Regions from separate parts of the Bacillus sp. 1A genome, predicted to be linked through region 2. Evidence: riboswitches for the same ligand, from Rfam matches in the RefSeq annotation. Region 2 holds a riboswitch; each other region holds the start of a gene.
What was found. Region 2 has a riboswitch for S-adenosylmethionine ahead of metK (methionine adenosyltransferase). Riboswitches for the same ligand answer to the same signal wherever they lie in the genome.
Positions count from the first base shown of each region.

Region 1 (3,185 bases), 3.3 Mb from region 2:
AATGGCTCCCCCGACATAAACGTTCGGTCGTTCATATAATTTTTTCACTCCTGGATGAGCCTCATCCGTCGTTTTATACACAAGTAACGCTTCTTTTTCCTTATCAGGCACAAAAATATCTTCTATTTGAATGACACCATATACATTTTCAGCATTAACAAGTTTTACTTCCTCTCCAGCTTTCAGACTCTCTGCTACTTCTTCTGTTACTGGTAATGTAATCGGTATACTCCATACGCTCCCGTTTGCTAAGCGAAGCGTTTCTACGACCGAATCATAATCTTTCTTTCCTAAAAAACCAGTAAGTGGGCTATATCCCCCTGTCGCTAATAGCTCTAAATCACTTAACGAAATGTTGTCTAGTTCAATTTCTTTTTCGATTTGTGATAAGTCGTAAGTCTCGTCTATACGATTTATTAATTCGTTTCTTGTACTCATTTTCTATTTCCTCTCTTAGCTTTATTTTCAAATTCATCTTATTGGTAATGAAGACCACATTCTGTTTTCACTTTCCCAGACCACCTACCATCTCTCGAATCGCCACCCTCACCTACAGGTAACGTACACTTCTCACACCCAATGCTTGGATATCCAACATCATGTAGCGGGTTATACGGCAAGCTATGTTTGTATACATACCGCCACACTTCTTTCCACGTCCAATGAATGAGTGGACAAACTTTAATAGATTGAAAGCGATGATCTTGATTTATAAACTTTGTATGCTTACGCGTTTCTGATTGTTCCCTCCTTAAACCCGATATCCACGCTTTTTCCGCTGCTAATGATTTTTCTAACGGTAAAATTTTTCTAATTTTACAACAAAGGTTCGGATTACTTTCCCATAATTTCTCACCATGCAACTTCGCTTGTTCATCAAGCGTAAGTTCCGGCTGTTTTTCTATAATATTTAATGAAGGAAATCGTTTCCGCACTTTTTGAATTAATTCATACGTTTCTTGAAAATGAACATTCGTATCTAAAAATACAACTTTAGCAGATGGATTTACTTGGTTTATAAGATGCAGCAATACCATCCCTTCCACTCCGAAGCTACATGCGTATACAATTTCACTTTTATATTCTTTATAAGCCCAACTTAATACTGATAGCGCGCCTTTCGTTTCATCTTCTTCTGAAAATGAAACATTATTTTCTTCCCACGTTTCATACGTCAACATGTTCTTTCCCCCTGTAAAAGCAAAAAGGCGGTTTTAACCTAATATAATAGGTTAAAACCGCCTCTAGTTTTTCTAGTCAGCGCTTTTTACTTTAAACGTACCTTTTCACTTTTCTCTAATTGAATGACTTTCCCATCTTGCACAACAATTGTAATTGAACCATATTTCATATCAGCAAGCATCGCTTGAATTTTCTCAGATACTTCCTCAAAATGTTCCCGTACACTCACGCGAACAGCCCCCCTTTTTATTCATAAAAAAAATCTTTCCCATTTCGAAAAGACTGTTCGGTAATATATTTTACCTTATCTTTCAAAATGGATTCCATTTTGCTGGATTTAGCACCTTGCTTTCTATAAGCAGGTTGCCGAGCTTCGTCGGGCCAGTTCCCTCAGCTTCTCTTGATAAGCTTTGTATTTGTATTTTATCACAATTCTGATTTTTTTCAATCCTAGTTTTCCGATATATTTTAATTATTTTATTTTATAAAAAAGGAATTGCCCATCCGAACAACTCCTTTTTCCTCATTTAAACAAGTTCTTTAATACGTATGCGATCGTTCCCAATAATATTTTCATATGTTTCACGCTCTACAACAATTTGTGATGTGCCGCCCTTCGCGAAGACGACAGCTGGTCTACGAATCCGATTATAATTATTCGCCATCGAGTACCCGTATGCCCCTGTACAAGAAATTGCTAGTAAATCGGCTGAAGCAACTTTCGGTAGAGTGATATCCCAAATTAACATATCTCCACTCTCACAGCACTTCCCAGCAATCGAAACAAGTTCCTCATTCTCATCATTCCCTCGATTCGCTAACATCGCTTCATAACGAGCGTTATATAAAGCAGGTCTTAAATTATCAGTCATCCCACCATCCACTGATACATATTTCCGAATACCAGGAATGTCTTTCACAGATCCGACTGTATAAATTGTCGTTCCAGCATCCCCTACAATACTACGGCCTGGTTCAACCCATATTTCTGGCAAGGGATAATTACATACCGTAAATTGTTCCCTCACCGCACTTGTTACAGCTCGCACATATGTCTCAAGAGTTAATGGTGTATCTGACTCTGTGTAGCGTATTCCGAATCCTCCGCCTACATTTAGCACTTTTACTACATAGTTTGTTCGCTCTCTCACTTGTTCTAAAAATTGACGAAGAACTTCAATCGCTCGCACAAAGCCGGCCGTTTCAAATATTTGTGATCCGATATGTGAATGAATCCCTAACACGTTATAATTTGATTTTTGTAAAGCAATCTCAATCACTTGCATCGCTTGACCATTTGACACGCCAAATCCAAATTTCGAATCATCTTGGCCTGTTGTAATATATTCATGTGTGTGCGCCTCTACTCCGGGCGTTACACGAATTAATATGTTCACAAATTTCCCATGTTGCACTGCTAAATCATGCAAAATTTCTAATTCCAAGAAATTATCTACGACAAAACAACCAATATTTGCCTGAAGAGCCATCACAATTTCTTCTTCTGTTTTATTATTTCCGTGAAAATGAATGCGTGATGCCGGAAATCCTGCTTGCAGCGCAGTATATAATTCTCCTCCAGAAACAACATCTAATGACATATTCTCTTCACGAGCCACTCGGCACATCTCCATGCACAAGAACGCCTTGCTTGCATATGCTACTTGATAAGAGAAACCACTTTCTTTAAACGCACGATGAAACGCGCGGCACTTTCCTCGAATTGACTCTTCATCGTATACATAAAGTGGTGTTCCGTATTGTTTTGCTAGCTGCGTCGTATCGCACCCTCCAATTTCTAAGTGTCCTTGCCCATTGATTCGGCTTGTGCCGTGTAAATACATTTGAATTCCTCCCTTATTTCCTCTAAAACTCATAACCCCAATCTTCTATTCATTGCAGCACGCTTTTAGATAGACAAAAAACGCGCGGAACAATGTTCACACGCGTTTCTTATTAGGAAAAATATATATTGAAAAAATAAACGAGTTGTTATCTCCTCA
Region 1 is NZ_JBQYLZ010000001.1:5,172,980-5,176,164, forward strand. Features, by position in the region: gene sat (sulfate adenylyltransferase) at 1-438, opposite strand, end outside; gene ACUN0F_RS26430 (phosphoadenylyl-sulfate reductase) at 477-1,181, opposite strand; gene ACUN0F_RS26435 (YezD family protein) at 1,268-1,411, opposite strand; SAM riboswitch class I at 1,484-1,592, opposite strand; gene lysA (diaminopimelate decarboxylase) at 1,710-3,026, opposite strand.
Region 1: another riboswitch for S-adenosylmethionine. It lies ahead of ACUN0F_RS26435 (YezD family protein); the one in region 2 lies ahead of metK (methionine adenosyltransferase).

Region 2 (3,185 bases):
TTAATGATAACGTTTTCTAAAACAGATCCAAATTTGATTGCATCGAAAATTTGTGGTTCTTTCTCGTGAGAAAGGTTTACACATTTTGCGTAGCAACCGCCTTCAATATTGAATACACCGTTATCAGACCAACCATGCTCATCATCACCGATTAATTTACGGTGTGGATCAGCAGATAATGTTGTTTTACCTGTTCCAGATAAACCGAAGAATAGTGCTACGTCGCCTTCTTCACCTACGTTTGCAGAGCAATGCATAGAAAGAATATCTTGTTCAGGTAGTAAGAAGTTCATAATAGAGAAGATTGATTTTTTCATTTCTCCAGCGTATTCTGTACCACCAATTAGTACGATACGTTTTTCGAATGAAACCATAATGAATGCTTCAGAGTTTGTACCGTCAACAGCTGGATCAGCTTTGAAATTCGGTGCAGAAACAATTGTGAACTCTGATTCATGAGTTGTTAATTCTTCTTCAGTTGGACGAATGAATAATTGATGTACAAATAAATTGTGCCATGCATATTCGTTAATAACTTGAATTGGTAGGCGGTAATTGCGGTCAGCACCTGCAAATCCATTGAAGACGAATAACTCTTCTTTTTCTTTTAAGTATTCTAAAACTTTAGTATATAATTTATTAAAATGTTCTTCAGAGATCGGCTGATTCACTGCTCCCCAAGCAATTTTGTCAGCAACCGATGCTTCTTTCACAATAAATTTATCTTTAGGAGAACGTCCTGTATATTTTCCTGTTGAAGCAGAAACGGCACCAGTAGAAGTTAATTTCCCTTCATTTCGCATTAATACTTTTTCCACTAATTGCGGAACACTTAGTTGAATCTGTGCATTGCTTCCGTTCAATAATTCGTGTAAACCAATTTGGACATTCACAGTACTCATATTTATATACCATCCTTTTCATTTAATGAAATATTTCTCGTAATCCCCAACAAGAGTATAACACAATTATATAAATAATGTATACTATTTATTTCTTTTTGTTTGTGTGAATGTATTATTTCCTTATTAATATTTCATTCCAGGCGTATTGAGAAAAACTTTCAGGAAAATGTGAATATTAATTGACAAATGAATATCATTTCTTTAGTATAGGTTGGGACGGATACTCTCTTATCCCGAGCTGGCGGAGGGACAGGCCCGATGAAGCCCAGCAACCTCATTTGTAGTGGTAAATACAGGTGAATAGGTGCTAAAACCTGTGCGAGGCTAACGGTCTCGAACGATAAGAGCAAAGGGCAAAAAGCAGTATGCAAGTAGCAAATTAAACCTTTCCTCTATGTAAAGTAGGAAAGGTTTTTCTGTATGCTTGTGTGGGAGAATAAATGTATGTCGCAGTTTGTGGCAAATTAAGGATGAGTTCCGTACAATATATACAATTACTGTAGGGAGGTTTACCACATGACAAAAAAACGTCATCTGTTCACATCTGAGTCTGTAACTGAAGGACATCCAGATAAAATTTGTGACCAAATTTCTGATTCAATTTTAGATGCGATCTTATCAAAGGACGCAAATGCACGTGTAGCTTGTGAAACAACTGTAACAACTGGTTTAGTATTGGTAGCGGGGGAAATTACGACTTCTACTTACGTAGATATTCCAAAAATCGTTCGTGAAACAATTCAAGGCATTGGTTACACACGCGCAAAATACGGATTCGATGCAGAAACTTGTGCAGTTTTAACATCTATCGATGAGCAATCTGCTGACATCGCTATGGGTGTTGACCAAGCGCTAGAAGCACGCGAAGGTCTAATGACTGACGCTGAGATTGAGGCAATTGGTGCGGGAGACCAAGGTTTAATGTTTGGCTTCGCATGTAATGAAACACAAGAATTAATGCCACTTCCAATCTCGCTTGCTCACAAATTAGCTCGCCGTTTAACTGAAGTACGTAAAGATGACACATTATCATACTTACGTCCGGATGGAAAAACGCAAGTTACAGTTGAGTATGATGAAAATGGTAAACCTGTACGTGTAGATACAATCGTAATTTCTACACAGCATCATCCAGATGTTACATGGGAAGAAATCGATCGCGATTTAAAAGAGCATGTAATTAAAGCTGTAGTTCCAGCAGAATTAATGGATGGAGAAACGAAATTCTTCATTAACCCAACTGGCCGCTTCGTAATTGGTGGACCACAAGGTGATGCTGGTTTAACAGGACGTAAAATCATCGTTGATACTTACGGTGGATACGCTCGCCACGGTGGCGGTGCATTCTCTGGTAAAGATGCAACGAAAGTTGACCGTTCTGCAGCATATGCAGCTCGTTATGTTGCGAAAAACATCGTAGCAGCTGGTCTTGCTGACAAAGCAGAAGTACAACTTGCATACGCAATTGGTGTAGCACAACCAGTATCAATTTCAGTTGATACATTCGGGACTGGTAAAGTATCTGAAGACGTACTAGTAGAACTAGTTCGTAACAACTTCGATCTTCGCCCAGCTGGTATTATTAAAATGCTAGACTTACGTCGCCCAATTTATAAACAAACAGCAGCTTACGGCCACTTCGGACGTACTGATGTAGACCTAACATGGGAACGTACAGACAAGGCTGCAGCTTTAAAAGAGCAAGCTGGTCTATAATATATGAAAAAAAGCTTTGCGCGGTGAGCGCAAAGCTTTTTTTATTTTGTTTTACTTCTAATTTGAATGCATGAGCTACAATACACTTCGCCGTCTAGCTCAATATACTTTTTCATATTAGTCATACCACTTGCTGGAAAGGGCATATGAATCCATGCTTTTTCATACGTTTGTATTTCCTTTTCACATGATTTACAAAGGATTGGTTTCTTCTGGAACATATGTAATCAACCTTTCATTTGACGTGCTTTACCCGCGCAAAAGGCACTGCTGAGTAAAAATAGTGTTGCGAATATAATACTTACTAATGTAGCGTATGGGATTGCGCTTTTTAAGGAAAAGCCGACAGTGATTGAAGCGACAAATAAGAGGATAAATGTTGTTGTTAATTTTTTATAAAGTTCCATAATATGTAGACCTCCTTATTTAGAGATAGAACGTTTAAAAATAAAATCTATTATATAGGCAAGTGTGAGAGGAATTAATGTGCTAGTCAAATAGTAACGAATACCACCATCAGGCAAAAGTACATGCAATTTTAAAAAGTTAATATCGAATTCGTAA
Region 2 is NZ_JBQYLZ010000001.1:1,823,227-1,826,411, forward strand. Features, by position in the region: gene pckA (phosphoenolpyruvate carboxykinase (ATP)) at 1-902, opposite strand, end outside; SAM riboswitch class I at 1,131-1,252, shown strand; gene metK (methionine adenosyltransferase) at 1,422-2,621, shown strand; gene ACUN0F_RS09120 (hypothetical protein) at 2,663-2,842, opposite strand; gene ACUN0F_RS09125 (hypothetical protein) at 2,849-3,028, opposite strand.

Region 3 (3,185 bases), 3.3 Mb from region 2:
AAACAACAGCTCAAGTACAAAGTCATTCGTTTGCAGATACATTTGTGAATATCGTTCCAACGAATATTATGAAATCATTGGTTGAGGGCGATATGCTTGCGATTATCTTCTTCTCTGTACTATTTGGTTTAGGAGTTGCGGCGATTGGTGAAAGAGGAAGACCGGTTCTTCAATTTTTCCAAGGTGTAGCAGATGCGATGTTTTACGTGACTAACCAAGTTATGAAATTTGCACCGTTTGGTGTATTCGCATTAATTGGTGTAACAGTTTCGACGTTTGGTTTATCTTCATTAATTCCATTAGGGAAATTAGTCATAGTTGTATATGGTGCGATGATTTTCTTCGTTGTAGTCATACTAGGACTTACAGCGAAAATATTTGGAATTAACATTTTCCAATTCTTTAAAATTTTAAAAGACGAACTGATCTTAGCATACTCTACAGCAAGTTCAGAAACAGTTTTACCGAAAATCATGGAGAAAATGGAGAAGTTCGGTTGTCCGAAGGCAATTACATCTTTCGTTATTCCGACAGGTTATTCATTTAACTTAGATGGATCAACTTTATATCAAGCAATTGCAGCTATTTTCTTAGCGCAAATGTACGGTATTGATTTATCCATTACACAACAAATTACATTATTACTAGTATTAATGGTTACATCAAAAGGTATTGCGGGTGTACCGGGCGTATCATTCGTTGTATTATTAGCGACACTTGGTACAGTAGGTATTCCAGCTGAAGGTTTAGCCTTTATCGCTGGTATTGACCGTATTTTAGATATGGCTCGTACAGCAGTTAACGTTGTAGGTAACTCTTTAGCAGCTGTAGTTATGTCTAAGTGGGAAGGTCAGTATGACGCTGAAAAAGGACAAGCCTACTTGAAAGAAATTTCTAATAAGCAAGCAGCTTAATTATAATTTGAACAAGCTCTCACATAATATGTGGGGGCTTTTCTATATAGAAGGGAAGCGGACGTAATGAAACGTAAATATGGTGACGGTTCTTCGTGGAAGCGACTAATAGAGAAGGATTATACGGTTAAGCAAGTAGAAGAAGGAATGCTAGGAATATTAGAAATAAAAAAGGTAAGAGAACCTAGTTGTAAAGAATATGATGGTAAACAACTTTGTATTGCAGGGAATCAATATACGTGGATTCAATATTTCATAGACGGGAAAAACTTTGCGATTACAGCTATGTTAGATGATCAGAAAAAATTAGTGCAATATTATATCGATGTGGCGAAAGAATATAAAATTGACGACCGTGGTTTACCGTATTTTGATGATTTATATTTAGATGTAGTGTTATTACCGAACGGTAAAATGTATATATTGGATGAAGATGAGCTAGAGGATGCTTATAAAAGTGGCGATGTTACAAAAGAAGAGTATAAGTTAGCTTGGTACACTACGAAATGGATAATAGATGCAATGAAAAATAGCGAATTTTATTGGATTTCAATATTGGAAGAAGAAATCAAAAAGTTAAAATGATTGTTGTATTCAAATTTTTGTATAATTACCAAAAAAATCTATACAAAAAATAATTGACTTTTGTTTTGTAAGCGAGTAAAGTTAGGGAAGAAATTATTATTAAAAAATAAATATGAAACCTTCTTATAAAGAGAGGCGGAGGGACTGGCCCTACGATGCCTCGGCAGCGGACTCGATTTCAGAGTGCTGTGCCAAATCCAGCAAGCATGTGCTTGAAAGATGAGAAGAGCGTTCCTTATAGATGTATAAGACCTCTTCTCATTGGAAGAGGTCTTTTGTTATTCATTAGAAAAAGGTTGAAACTAGGGAGAGATGGTACTTTGAAAGAAACGAGAGGAAATGGTTTGGCTTTATTACCACTTGGGATATTTTTGGCGCTATTTATTGGTTCTGGAATTATTACAGGTGATTTCTATAAATTGCCGATACTTGTAGCAATTTCAATTGCTGTAGGAGTCGCTTTAGCAATGAATCGTAAAGAAAGTTTTAATGTAAAAGTAGAACGATTCGCTAAAGGTGCAGGGAACCCGGATATTATGATTATGGTTTTAATTTTTGTACTGGCAGGAGCGTTTTCTGAAACGGCAAAAGGGATGGGCGGCGTTGATTCTACAGTTAACTTAGCGTTATCCATTTTACCGCAAGGATTTATCGTAGCTGGAATTTTTGTTATAGGGGCATTTATTTCATTAGCAATGGGAACTTCAATGGGAACAATTGCTGCATTAGCACCAATTGCTGTAGGTATTAGTGGGCAAACTGATATCTCCATTGCACTTACGATGGCTACCGTTGTTGGCGGAGCGATGTTTGGTGATAATTTATCATTTATTTCAGATACAACAATCGCAGCTGTACGCTCACAAGGAACAGAAATGAAAGATAAGTTTAAAACGAACTTTTTAATTGTATTACCAGCGGCTATTATTACAATTGTACTATTAGTAATCATTACTTTAGGGAGCGATACGCAGATTAAAGCGCATAGCTTTGACTGGATAAAGATTTTACCGTATGCAGGAGTACTTATTACAGCATTGCTTGGCTGGAATGTACTTATTGTGTTAACTGGTGGAACTGTACTATCCGGCGTTATAGGTCTTTTAGATGGAAGTTACACGTTAGAGAGTTTCTTTAAAAGTGTAACGACTGGAATGGGCGGTATGATGGAGTTAGTATTACTTGCTATTTTAATTGGTGGTATGGTCGAACTGATTCAATATAATGGTGGTATTCAATATTTAATGAATATTTTAACTCGTAACATTCGTTCGAAAAAAGGAGCAGAGTTCGGTATCGCTGGTTTAGTAGGTATGACGAATATGTGTACAGCGAATAATACGATTTCTATTATTTTTACAGGTCCACTTGCGAAAAACATTGCAGATCAATATGAAATTGATCCTCGTAAATCAGCGAGTGTATTAGATCTTTTCTCATGTTGTGTGCAAGGGTTAATTCCATACGGTGCGCAAATGTTAACGGCAGCAGGATTTGCGGCGTTATCTCCGATTGAATTGTTACCATATGCGTTTTATCCGATCTTAGTTGGAGTATGTGGAATTATTTCTATATTAATTGGTTTCCCGAGGTTTTCTAAAGTAGCGGGAAAGAAAGAGTATCATAAAACAGCATAATTTAAAATGAAGTTTATGAATAGTAACCAAAGCCGTATAGAGAATGTTC
Region 3 is NZ_JBQYLZ010000001.1:5,160,089-5,163,273, reverse strand. Features, by position in the region: gene gltP (glutamate/aspartate:proton symporter GltP) at 1-914, shown strand, start outside; gene ACUN0F_RS26370 (DUF402 domain-containing protein) at 981-1,499, shown strand; SAM riboswitch class I at 1,620-1,725, shown strand; gene ACUN0F_RS26365 (Na+/H+ antiporter NhaC family protein) at 1,820-3,136, shown strand.
Region 3: another riboswitch for S-adenosylmethionine. It lies ahead of ACUN0F_RS26365 (Na+/H+ antiporter NhaC family protein); the one in region 2 lies ahead of metK (methionine adenosyltransferase).

Region 4 (3,185 bases), 650 kb from region 2:
TTAATCCAGAAAAGAAATCAAATAATAGCGAGATTGTGCCAACATATGAAGTGCAAAATTTTGAAGAGTTATATGCGTTATTGAAGCAACGTGTGTAATAAAAATAGGCAGTGGAACTTTTGTCCCTACTGCCTATTTTTATTCGTTTGTAGCTTCGTTGTTTTTAGGAAGTGGAAATGCATTACCAATCGCTGCCGCTCCAAGCATCGGTAATAGTAAATTGAGCGGGAAAAACATGAGTAATAGTAATGTTATAGCAATTGGTTTTCTTAATGCATAGCTTGAAATTGCTGTCGTGACGATGGCTACCGAAGCGATTGGATCTATCGGGATAATGGAAGCTATAGCATATCCGATACTAGATCCAGCAAATATAATTGGGAAAATATGTCCACCGCGCCAACCTGTATTTAAACAAACGGCAGTAATACATAATTTTAAAACACCTGAAAGAAGTAATACCCAGAAGGATAAATGACTCCATTCAACGACTAAATCTTTTAATTGGTGTTCTCCTGAGAATAATGTGTACGGGAGAACAGTTCCTGTAATTCCTAATAAAATACCACCGATAATACTAAGTGATAGTTTGTATTCCCTGAAGGGATGGATTAATTTCTCTAATGTGAATTCAAATTTGAAATAAAAGAAACCAACTATAGCACCAATACTAGCAAGTGGTAGAAAGGCGATCCATTCATTAAGAGAAAGGGAACCTTCCCCAAAATCAACGATAAAGGATCCGCGATTATCGAATTTACTAAGTAATAAATAAACAGAAAAGCCAGCGAAAGTGGTAGCTAAATATACAATTGCTTTTTTTCCTTTAGAAAATTCGTTAATTTGCTCACCCTCATTTTCATTTGGCGCTAAATAACCGAATAATGGCGCGTTAAAAATTACACTTAAAGTAGCACCAATTCCAACCTCTGTTAGTTCATTCATTCCTTTTAAGGCGAATGTAAAGCGATCCCCTACCCATGTACAAAGTCCACCGATAATTCCAACAAGTGCTGCTTCGGGACCTAAGCTAGCTCCAAATATTAAAACGATAATCGCAGTTAAAGTAGCTTTATGTACAAAAAGGTATTCAATTCTACCTGTTTTTTTATATTCACTCATCACTTCCGGCATAAGACGTGGATATGTGCCGAAGTATTTTTGGGTTAAACCAACGAGAATACCACCGATAGTTGTTACACAAATAGTGTAATACGGGGGAGAAGAGAAAATAGTAGGTAAGTATCCCCAAATAAAGTGAATGCCGATATTTATTGTAACTAAAAATAGCCAGACTGTAGCTCCTACTATAGAGCCTAAAAGAATGCCGTATAGGATGAGTATATAGTGCATGTCCTTTGTGTTTGTCATGTTATACCTCCGTTATGTAAGTTTTAATGTCAAAAGGATTAAATATGCTACTGTGAAATGAAATGAATATGTATAGTATCTTTTTGAGAGGTTGGCTTATTCAATATATTGAGGTCTCGTGAGAGTTTGAAATGTATACAGTTAAACTACTTACTTAATTTTATATAGTAATCGTGGGTTTTAAAAGGTCTTTTTTAAATGAATATGGAATATATTTCTTTTGTTATGCATGTCAAATTCTTTACGTTTAATTTAGAACATTCAGAAAAACTGATTGACATTAGGAAATTATTGCTATAAAATCAACGGTAATTGCATAGTCTTATCAAGAAAAGGTGGAGGGACAGGCCCGATGAAACCTTGGCAACAGCCGTATAACGGAATTGTGCCAAATCCTGCAGGTAATAATCCTGAAAGATAAGAAAGAGCCTTTAGAGCGTGTTTTCAAACTGCTCCTTTCTTGTTTTCAGGAAAGGAGCAGTTTTTTTATTTTGTATAAAAGAAAGGAGAATGAGAGATGGGAGAATCATGGGGAAAAGGAACAATTTGTGTGCAAGGTGGCTATACACCAAAGAATGGTGAACCGCGTGTTTTACCACTTTATCAAAGTACAACGTATAAATACGATACTTCAGATGATTTAGCAGCGCTATTTAATTTAGAGGCAGAAGGATATATATATACGCGTATTGGAAACCCTACTTTAGCTGCATTTGAGCAAAAGTTAGCGGATTTAGAGGGTGGTGTAGGAGCTGTTGCAACGGCTTCTGGGCAGGCTGCCATTATGCTTGCTGTTTTAAATATTTGTAGTAGCGGAGACCACTTGCTTTGTTCTTCCACAGTTTATGGCGGAACGTTTAATTTATTTGGAGTGAGTTTGCGTAAGCTTGGTATTGACGTTACGTTCTTTAATCCGAATTTAAGTGCTGATGAAATTGTGGCCCTTGCTAATGATAAGACGAAACTTGTTTATGCAGAGTCGTTAGGAAATCCAGCGATGAACGTTTTAAATTTCAAAGAATTTTCAGATGCAGCGAAAGAGTTAGAAGTACCTTTTATCGTGGATAATACATTAGCAACTCCTTATTTATGCCAAGCATTTGAGCACGGAGCAAATATTATCGTTCATTCTACGACGAAATATATTGATGGTCATGCAAGCTCTTTAGGCGGTATTGTCATTGACGGAGGGAACTTCGATTGGACAAATGGGAAATATCCTGAACTTGTTGAACCGGATCCAAGTTATCACGGCGTAAGTTACGTTCAAAATTTTGGTGCAGCAGCTTATATTGTGAAGGCGCGTGTTCAATTATTAAGAGACTACGGAAACTGTATGAGCCCATTCAATGCGTATATTAGCAATATCGGCTTAGAAACGCTGCATTTAAGAATGGAGCGTCATAGTGAAAATGCTCTCGCAGTTGCTAAGTGGCTTGCTAACCATGAACGTATTGAATGGGTGAATTATCCGGGATTAGATAGTAATGAAAATTACTCGTTAGCACAAACGTATTTGAAAAAAGGTGCTAGTGGTGTTTTAACATTCGGCATTAAGGGCGGATTAGAAGCAGCGAAAGAATTTATCGCAAATGTAAAACTAGCAACTCTCGTAACGCATGTAGCGGATGCACGAACTTGTGTTATACATCCTGCTAGCACAACGCATAGACAATTAAGTGCTGAAGATCAGCGTCTAGCTGGCGTTACATCAGATTTAATTCGTTTATCGGTTGGTATAGAAGATGTTTCTGATATTATTGCAGATTTAGAAGCAGCGCTAGTCGGAGGCAAAGAACATGCCGATCATAATT
Region 4 is NZ_JBQYLZ010000001.1:1,171,210-1,174,394, forward strand. Features, by position in the region: gene ACUN0F_RS05885 (YjjG family noncanonical pyrimidine nucleotidase) at 1-98, shown strand, start outside; gene ACUN0F_RS05890 (chloride channel protein) at 139-1,371, opposite strand; SAM riboswitch class I at 1,691-1,795, shown strand; gene ACUN0F_RS05895 (bifunctional O-acetylhomoserine aminocarboxypropyltransferase/cysteine synthase) at 1,889-3,185, shown strand, end outside; gene metA (homoserine O-acetyltransferase MetA) at 3,171-3,185, shown strand, end outside.
Region 4: another riboswitch for S-adenosylmethionine. It lies ahead of ACUN0F_RS05895 (bifunctional O-acetylhomoserine aminocarboxypropyltransferase/cysteine synthase); the one in region 2 lies ahead of metK (methionine adenosyltransferase).